One region of the Staphylococcus massiliensis genome, then DNA from elsewhere that is predicted to be linked to it. Evidence: predicted binding sites of a transcription regulator. Region 1 holds the regulator's gene; the other holds the start of a gene.

Evidence for each region. Region 1 encodes CtsR, which represses protease genes until heat stress. Its sites were predicted from a motif close to ATGGTCAATAAAGGTCAAACA; they were not measured.
Region 2: clpP (ATP-dependent Clp endopeptidase proteolytic subunit ClpP) is a predicted target of CtsR. The motif match lies at 1,994-2,014, and genes of this name have one in related genera.

The regions. Positions count from the first base shown of each region.
Region 1 covers NZ_CP171119.1:267,875-272,540, forward strand. The annotation lists gene ACF3N8_RS01245 (ATP-dependent Clp protease ATP-binding subunit) at 1-1,487, opposite strand, end outside; gene ACF3N8_RS01250 (protein arginine kinase) at 1,498-2,505, opposite strand; gene ACF3N8_RS01255 (UvrB/UvrC motif-containing protein) at 2,495-3,028, opposite strand; gene ACF3N8_RS01260 (CtsR family transcriptional regulator) at 3,041-3,502, opposite strand; gene ACF3N8_RS01265 (NupC/NupG family nucleoside CNT transporter) at 3,660-4,666, shown strand, end outside.
Region 2 covers NZ_CP171119.1:17,976-22,641, reverse strand. The annotation lists gene ACF3N8_RS00110 (alkaline phosphatase) at 1-1,195, opposite strand, end outside; gene clpP (ATP-dependent Clp endopeptidase proteolytic subunit ClpP) at 1,361-1,948, opposite strand; tRNA gene ACF3N8_RS00100 (tRNA-Arg) at 2,112-2,183, shown strand; gene ACF3N8_RS00095 (hypothetical protein) at 3,103-4,602, shown strand.

The DNA of each region.
Region 1 (4,666 bases):
GATTCTGTTTCATTAATCTTAGTTAATGGAATACCTGTCCAACCTGCAACGACTTCAGCGATATCCTCTTCTACAAGCGTTGTGTTTTGACCGCCTTGGTCTTTACGCCATTCGTTCTTCGCTGTTTCGTATTGTTTTTCTAACTTCGTTTGTTGGTCGCGTAAGTTTGCTGCGTTTTCGAATTCTTGAGAATGAACAGCAGCATCTTTCTCACTTTTAACTTTTTCGATTTGTTGTTCAAGTTCTTTTAAGTTTGTAGGTGTTGTGTGACTCTTAAGTCGTACCTTAGAACTTGCTTCATCGACTAAGTCGATTGCTTTATCTGGTAAGAAACGATCTGAAATATAGCGGTCACTTAATTTTGCTGCAGCCGCTAATGCTTCATCAGAAATGTTGATGCGGTGATGTGCTTCATAACGGTCTCTTAACCCTTCTAAAATGCGGATTGTATCAGGTACTGTTGGTTCATCAACTTGTACCGGTTGGAAACGTCTTTCTAAGGCAGCGTCTTTTTCAATGTGCTTACGGTATTCATCGAGTGTCGTCGCACCGATACATTGTAATTCACCGCGTGCTAATGCTGGTTTTAAGATATTAGATGCATCAATCGCACCTTCAGCGCCACCTGCACCAATAAGCGTGTGTAACTCATCAATAAATAGGATTACGTTTCCTGCTTGGTGAATTTCTTCCATTACTTTTTTAAGACGTTCTTCGAATTCACCACGATATTTCGTACCAGCAACTACAGTACCCATGTCTAGTGACATAACACGCTTACCTTTTAATGTCTCTGGCACTTCATTACTAACAATCGCTTGCGCTAATCCTTCAGCAATCGCAGTCTTACCTACACCAGGTTCACCAATGAGAACTGGATTGTTTTTCGTACGACGGCTTAATACTTCAATGACACGTGTAATTTCTTTATTACGTCCAACGACAGGATCTAATGTACCATCTTTAGCAATAACTGTTAAATCACGAGCAAGACTGTCTAAAGTAGGTGTGTTATTGCCTTTAGATACCGTTTGAGATTTACTGTTCATTTCCGGACTACCTAAGGCTTTTACAACTTGCGCACGCGCTTTCGTAATATTTAAGTCTAAGTTTGCGAATACACGCGCAGCGACACCTTCGTTCTCACGGATAAGACCAAGTAAAATGTGTTCTGTACCAACGAAGTTATGGTGTAATTTACGCGCTTCATCCATAGAAAGTTCAATTACTTTCTTAGCTCTTGGCGTATAATGAAGCGTACCCATTTGGTCTTGTCCATGACCGATTAATTTCTCTACTTCTTCAGTTACTTTTTCTTCAGTAATATCGAATGATTGTAATACTTTAGCAGCAATACCATCTTGTTCTTTCATTAAACCAAGCAATAAGTGCTCTGTACCTATATTTGAATGATTGAGTCTGATTGCTTCTTCTTGTGCATGTGCTAAGACACGTTGTGCACGTTCTGTTAATCTACCAAATAACATACTAAACCTCCTAGTTAAAATATGACCTTAAGACTGATGCACGTTTCTCATCAATCGATCGTTCATCTTCATCATCTATTAAAAAAGGCGACTGAACGCTAACCATTAATTCATTAAATCTAAAGTTCTCTATATTGATATACCCTAAATCGATACCTAATTTAATTTCACTGAGTCTAAATGACGCTTCTTCCATAGAAATTAAATGACTATATTTCAAAATACCGAGCGAACGGTTGATGCGATCGAGCGTCTCAACATAATTATCAGTTTCAAAGCGTGCTCTTACTTGCATTTCTTCATTGATAATTTGGTGAATTAAATCGTTTAAGTTTCGAATAATCTCACGCTCAGATTTACCTAACGTAAGTTGGTTCGAAACTTGATACATATGACCATAAACCTTAGAACCTTCACCATAAATACCACGAATTGTGAAACCAAAACGGTTAATCGTTTGTGCAATACGATTCATACGGTTCATGATAGATAGTCCTGGTAAATGAAGCATCACGCTCGCACGTAACCCCGTTCCAATATTTGTAGGACAAGTTGTTAAATATCCTAATTGTTCATCATAGCTATAGTCAACCTTTTCGTCTATTAAATCATCAATCTCGGATGCCTTCTCGAAAAGCTCTTCTAAAACTAAATCTGTACCCATCGCTTGAATACGTACATGGTCTTCCTCATTAAGCATGACACTTATCGATTCATCTTCATTAACCATAACTGCTGAAGCAGGTTGTTTAATAAGAGAAGGACTTACAAGATGTTTCGCAACGAGCTTTAATTTGCTTTGTTGATCCATCGTATCTAAACGCAATAATTTTAGCGAAGGAAGCGCATCTTGAATATCATTAATAATTGAAAAGCCCATTTCTTCAGACGGGTACATCAATGGGTGTACATATTTTTGAATATTGCGCGCTAAACGAATACGTGACGACATCACAACTGGCAAATCATTAGCACGTGTCATCCACTTACTAATGTAATGACTTAAATCATGATTCATGGTCATCACCTTCACTTTTAGCCTTTAAGGCATTTATTTCATCACGAACTACTGCTGCCTCTTCGAAATTTTGAACATCTATTAAATGACTTAAGTACGTTGTTTTCTCATCAATTTGACGTTTAATTGCTAACTTTTCATGAGAAGACTTCGGTACTTTACCTTGATGTGTCAGTTGACCGCCTTGAACACGGCGTACAATATCTAGAATGTCATCACGAAATGTTTGATAACAATTAGGGCATCCAAACTTACCGCGTTGCGCAATATCTTTAAGCGTCATATCACATGTAGGACACCGTTTCTCCGCTTTATGCGAACGATTCAGTTCAATACCATGCTTCGTCGCAAGGTGCTGTAAGATTTGTTTAATCACGAATGTATCTTCGATATCATCATGCGGACTCATATCTACGTCGTCTGTTGCGCAAGATTTACATACCCATTTCTCTTCTAGGCCTTTTTTGCTTTTAACAGTTAAGCGAATTGTCGCTTGATTACTATGACAGATTTCACAAAGCATGTATTTCACCTTCTAATAATAGTTAATAACGGGTAACAGGCGTTTAAGAATATTAGCGCGAATAATGTCTCTTGATTTAACATCCATCTTCAGCGTTTCACGGTCGATAACGGCTGCGATCATACGCGCTTCACGATCAGAAATTAATTGATTATCTTTCAAACCATCTATAATATATAGCGCTTGTTGTTGCGTAATTGTAGGACCAATTAATTGAAGTAAATGATTAATATAACCTTTCGTATCTTTCGTTTCAACTTTAGTGATGCGAATGTAACCGCCGCCTCCGCGCTTACTTTCTATTTCATAGCCATGCTCATTTGTAAAACGTGTTTTGATAACGTAATTCAGTTGAGACGGTACACAATCGAAATGTTGGGCGATATGTGCACGTTGAATCTCTACAACGTCTTTGTTCGATTTATCAAATAGTTCCTTGATATATTGTTCTATGATGTCTGACATATTATGCATACTCATCACCTCTTTTTTGACCATCTTTGACTATATTATATGACCAATTTTGACCTTTTTCAACTTATTCGCCTTATAATTTTCATTAAAAACGTATGTTAACGTTTCCAATTTTATTGTATGATAATCAATAGTAAATCGAAAAGGTGTGGTGAACATGCATATATTAATAGGTCTCATCGGGATTATCATATTCCTTGCGCTCGCCTATTTAATAAGTTCCGATAAGAAAAATATTAAATGGAAATACATTGGAATTATGTTTTTACTCCAATTTATTTTTGCTTTCTTATTACTTAAAACAAAATTTGGTATCACTATAATCGGTGGTATTGCAGCTGGATTTACATACTTGCTTAAACAAGCTGCAGAAGGTGTTAACTTTGTATTCGGTGGATTTGAGTTTGTAAAACCAGATCAACCGCCATTCTTCTTTAACGTATTATTACCAATCGTATTTATCTCAGCATTAATTGGTATCTTACAATATACTAAAATCTTACCTTTCATTATCAATTGGTTAGGTTTCATTATCTCAAAGATTAATGGTATGGGTCGCTTAGAATCTTATAACGCTGTAGCTGCAGCCATCTTAGGTCAATCAGAAGTATTTATTTCATTAAAGCAACAACTACCTCACATTAATAAAAAGCGCTTATATACATTGACTGCTTCAGCAATGTCTACAGTATCCGCTTCAATTATTGGTGCTTACTTCACAATGGTAGAACCTAAATACGTTGTAACAGCAATTGTATTAAACTTATTCGGCGGTTTCATTATCGCTTCAATCATTAATCCTTACGATGTAAACGAGGAAGATGACAAATTATTAATTCAAGAAGATAAGAAACAGTCATTCTTCGAAATGCTTGGAGAATACATTCTAGACGGTTTCAAAGTTGCAGTTATTGTAGGTGCCATGTTAATTGGTTATATCGCTTTAATTGCGTTATTAAATGGTATTGTTGGAGGCATTATGCACTTCGTATCAGGTGGCCAATTAGATTGGAACTTCCAAACATTAATCGGTTTCGTCTTTGCTCCATTTGCATTCTTAACAGGTATCCCTTGGGAAGATGCAGTTAAGTCAGGTTCAATTATGGCAACGAAATTATTATCAAACGAATTCGTCGCAATGTTAAATCTTGGTGAAGCAAAAGG
Region 2 (4,666 bases), 250 kb from region 1:
TGATAGCTTTCATTTGTTCTTTATCAAGGTCAAAACCATAACCGTTTTGAATTACTTCTTCAACGTCTTTACCTTCGATAATTTGGTCAGTCATGTAAGAACCAGAATGTTTCATTTGACGGATATATTCAGGATCCCATCTATATTCTTTACCTTTAGCCATTGATAAGCCACCAGTTGAGTGGTCAGCTGTCGCAACAACTAATGTGTCAGGATTTTGTTTCGCATAGTTTGTAGCATTTTCGAATGCTTTTTCGAAACCTTCCATTTCAGACATAACACCAGTGATGTCGTTAGGGTGAGCTGATTTATCAATTGAAGCACCTTCAACCATTAAGAAGAAACCTTTGTCGTTCTTTTGTAAACGATCTAAAGCGATTGATTGCATTTCTACTAATCTAGGATCATCTTCTGGCGCATCAATTTGTAAAGGCATATTTCCTTCAGAGAATAAACCTAATAATTGATCGTCTTTAGAGTTTAATAAGTCTTCGCGGTTTTCAACTACTTCATAGCCATCTTGAGCGAATTTCTCTTTTAAGTTACCGTTTTCTTCGCCAAAGTATTTGCTACCGCCACCTAAAAGTACGTCTACTTTATGTTGACCATTGATTTTGTCATTAAAGAATTGTTGCGCGATTTCGTCTTTCATACCACGTTCTTTAACGTGAGCAGCGTAAGCAGCTGGTGTTGCGTCAGTGATTTCAGCAGTTGAAACAAGACCAGTTGATTTACCGTTTTCTTTAGCTTGTTCTAAAACAGATTTTAAACGTTCTTGTTTTTCATTAACACTAATTGCACCATTGTAAGTTTTGTGACCAGTACTGAATGCAGTAGCACCTGCTGCTGAGTCAGTTACGTCATCTTCAGGGTCTTTAGGGCTAGTGCTTTGATCACCAACGAAGTAGTCATCAAATGCTGTTTTTTCAACTTCTTCAGTATCTGGGTTATCTTTGAAGTGTCTGTAAGCTGTGTTGAAAGCAGGTCCCATACCATCGCCAACTAGGAAGATGATATTTTTAGGATTTTCAGTATTGCCGTACATAGCCATGTCGCCTTGTTGACCTTGGTTTAATTGCGTACCTTCAGGTGCTTCCCCTGCACCAGAAGCTAAAGTAACGTTAGTAACGCCTAATGATGTAGCGATTAAAGTTGAAGCTAAAGTAGTTGCAGCTAACTTATTAAACATTTTCATAATCAAAAATCCTTTCACTTTTTAATTTTCCTACAACTAAAGTACCAAACGAATGTAAAGTGGAGATATTGATAAAATGAATATTATGTAAATTCTATTTATAAAAAGCTAATAAAAAACACACTAATGTGTGCACGACACATTAGTGTGTAATATTATATAAAATTATTTATGTTCTGGTGCCATAACTTCATCAATTAAACCATATTCTTTAGCTTCTTCAGCCGTTAAGAAGTTATCGCGGTCAGTATCTTTTTCGATTTTATCAATTGGTTGACCCGTACGTTCAGATAAAATTTTGTTTAATTTAGCACGCGTTTTTAAGATGTGGTTCGCAGCAATTTCAATTTCAGTTGCTTGACCTTGAGCGCCACCTAGTGGTTGGTGAATCATAACTTCTGCGTTAGGTAATGCATAACGTTTACCTTTAGCACCAGCAGCTAATAAGAATGATCCCATTGAAGCTGCCATACCGATACAAATTGTTTGAACATCAGGTTTGATGTGTTGGATTGTATCATAAATCGCAAATCCAGCTGTAACACTACCACCTGGAGAGTTAATGTATAAATAGATATCCTTTTCAGAATCTTGAGCTTGTAAGAATAATAATTGTGAAACGATTGAATTTGCTACGTTATCGTCTACTTGAGAACCTAACATAATAATACGGTCTTTTAATAAACGTGAATAAATATCATAAGCACGTTCACCGCGGTTCGTAGTTTCAATAACTGTTGGAATTAAATTCATTGAGTACGTCCTCCTTTAATTAGCTTATACATACATTATAGTCTAAAAGTCAAACATGGTCAAAAACTACGTCTGTATAGCCTGAAATCAATTATATCAATCATAGCATTGACCTTTAATAAAATCATCTGTAAACTATTTGTTAATGCATATTCATATTCAACCCCTTGTAGTGTAATGGATAACACGTGAGATTCCGGTTCTTATAATGAAGGTTCGATTCCTTTCAAGGGGAGTCATATATTCGGGTCTGGGACATAAGTCGTGAAATAGAGCACATAAGCTTTATTTCATACAATTCTCAAAACAGCTGACTCCTAGGGGAGTAGCATGAGACCGGAGACTACAGGCTCCGGCCATGCCCCAGGAAAGCATGCTGTTTAAAAGAATTGTAGTGATATGTCCTAGACCCTTCTTTTTAAAAAGTCCTTTAAATATAAAATGCTGCTTTAAAATGAATGTGCTACTTAAAATATATGGTGCTTCTTAAGATCTAATAGGCTAGGTCTATCTACTGCTAGTGGTACAAGCGTTGCTATAAGCCTGTTTAAATTTCATAATTTCATATAATAGATCGGTAGTAACGGTCCACTATGCCGAGTTGTTTAAATTTCAAATATAAGGGTTACTAGTAATTAAGCGATATAATTTAACAAGACAATAATTTGTGATACATAATTGAATGTTATTTACAATTTTGTAAATCAAATCTTTTAGAAATCTTAACATTTCTCTTTAAAAGTCGATGACATCAGGATTTTAGGCCTGTTAATTAAACAAAAATGCCTATATATCGCACCTATTAGCTATTTGAAGTGTGTGATTTAATAAAGTACAATTTAATATAGTTAGGGGAAACTTCATATCTATGGATGTTAAATGATGATAACATTGGGAGATGTTACGGCATTAAACCCTATGACACAAACTCGGAGAGCGTTCTGCTCTCCGAGTTTTTTATTGAATTAGAAATTTTTTACAAAAATTACTATCTTTTAATAATAATTAGATTTAATTTTATATCAAATATGTTAGAGTGAGTCCCGAAGTAATTTATACAAGGATTAAATTAATCTTTGTATACAATAGTTTTATTTTAAAACTAAATATTTTACGTTTAAAATTTCATAGCTTTGTTACATAGGAGGATTCGCGTGGATTTTGATATGATGGATTCGGGACAGCAACATAATCATTTCGTCAACACGACGCATCAACAAGCATCACAAGTCTCAAATAATAATGAAAGTGAAGGTGGGAATCAATTGGATCCAAATTCTGATGTCGTAACGGTTGAAGACTTCGGTGCAAAAGGTGATTATTTAAAGCAAGATGGTTCGATTAATCCTAACTACACGAATGACACACAGGCTTTTAAGAAGGCAGTAGAATATGCGACTTCACATAATAAGACACTAAAACTTAATCATAAAAATTATTATGTCGATAATATCGTCTTTCCCGAGGGAAATTATGACTTTAGTGAAGGGCGACTTGTTGTAGGTAAAGGTGCTAATGGTAGTGACTTCTATAATGTAAAAGCAACTTCAGGCGCTGTAATTGATAAATTAGATATTTTAGTAACGGCTCAATTCGGAAGTGGGCGTTTGTTGAGCTTAAACGGTGCTGTAGATGTGGGTGATGTTAACCTCAAGTGTACAGAAAAAATTGATACGAGTAATGATTTATTTGATGCAATGTTTAATATTTCTGGTGAGAACGGTAAAGTAGGTTCTATACGTACTCAGAATTCAGATAATCACGTTATGGCTTTTAACGCGAGAAACTGGAACATAGGTGAAATTAAAGCGGATACGTATATTCGTGGCATGTATATGAGACAATGTCGTGATATGTATATTGGTAAATACGTTGCTACAAACCGTCATCCTAATGCGAAATGGCATGCGGGAGATAACGGATTACTCATTGAAGGGTGTCAAAACCTACATTTCAGAGATACAGTTGTTGAAGACGCTGGTGAACATGCGATTCGTCTTGGAGGTACGAGAAATAGTGTTTATAAACAAGGAAATCATACTTTCGATAACATTACGACAAGACGTAGTGGGGGAAGTGGTTTCAAGGTGTTCTCAGGGGAATTAGATGGAACGCCTGAAATGGTATCTCATATTAAGATAGGAACGCTTAATGTGCTCGATAGTCGATATAAGTTACCGACGCTAGATAATCGAGATGCGTTACACTTGGAATATTGTTCAGATGTAGATATTGATGCTTTAAAGGTAAATAATGAATCAGAAGATGTGTCGACATCTAATGGTATGTATCTATCAGGGGTACTTCGTTTAAATGTTGAAAATGCTGAAATCAACCATACAAGTGATCATATTGCGAAGATGGTGAATACCCAAGGTAAAGTTAACGATATTCGATTAAACCACTTAACAGCACGAGACAATAAAAATGGTGTCTTGATTGATCAACGTGGTGAAACGTTAAGGGATATCTATTTACACAACTTAGATATTGAAGGATATGGTGACGAACATTATGCAGTTGTGTTGTTTGCGAATACCGTACGACAACCTGTAGTATTTGATGGAACTGTTCGTCGTAACGATGAACCAAAAGGAGCTTTCTATACAAACTCTAAAAGTGACTTAATCGAAAATAATATCAATGAAATATAAATGTAAAATGCATTTAATGAATGGTACCGTTTAACGAATAAGGGCCCGAGTTCAAATCTAATCA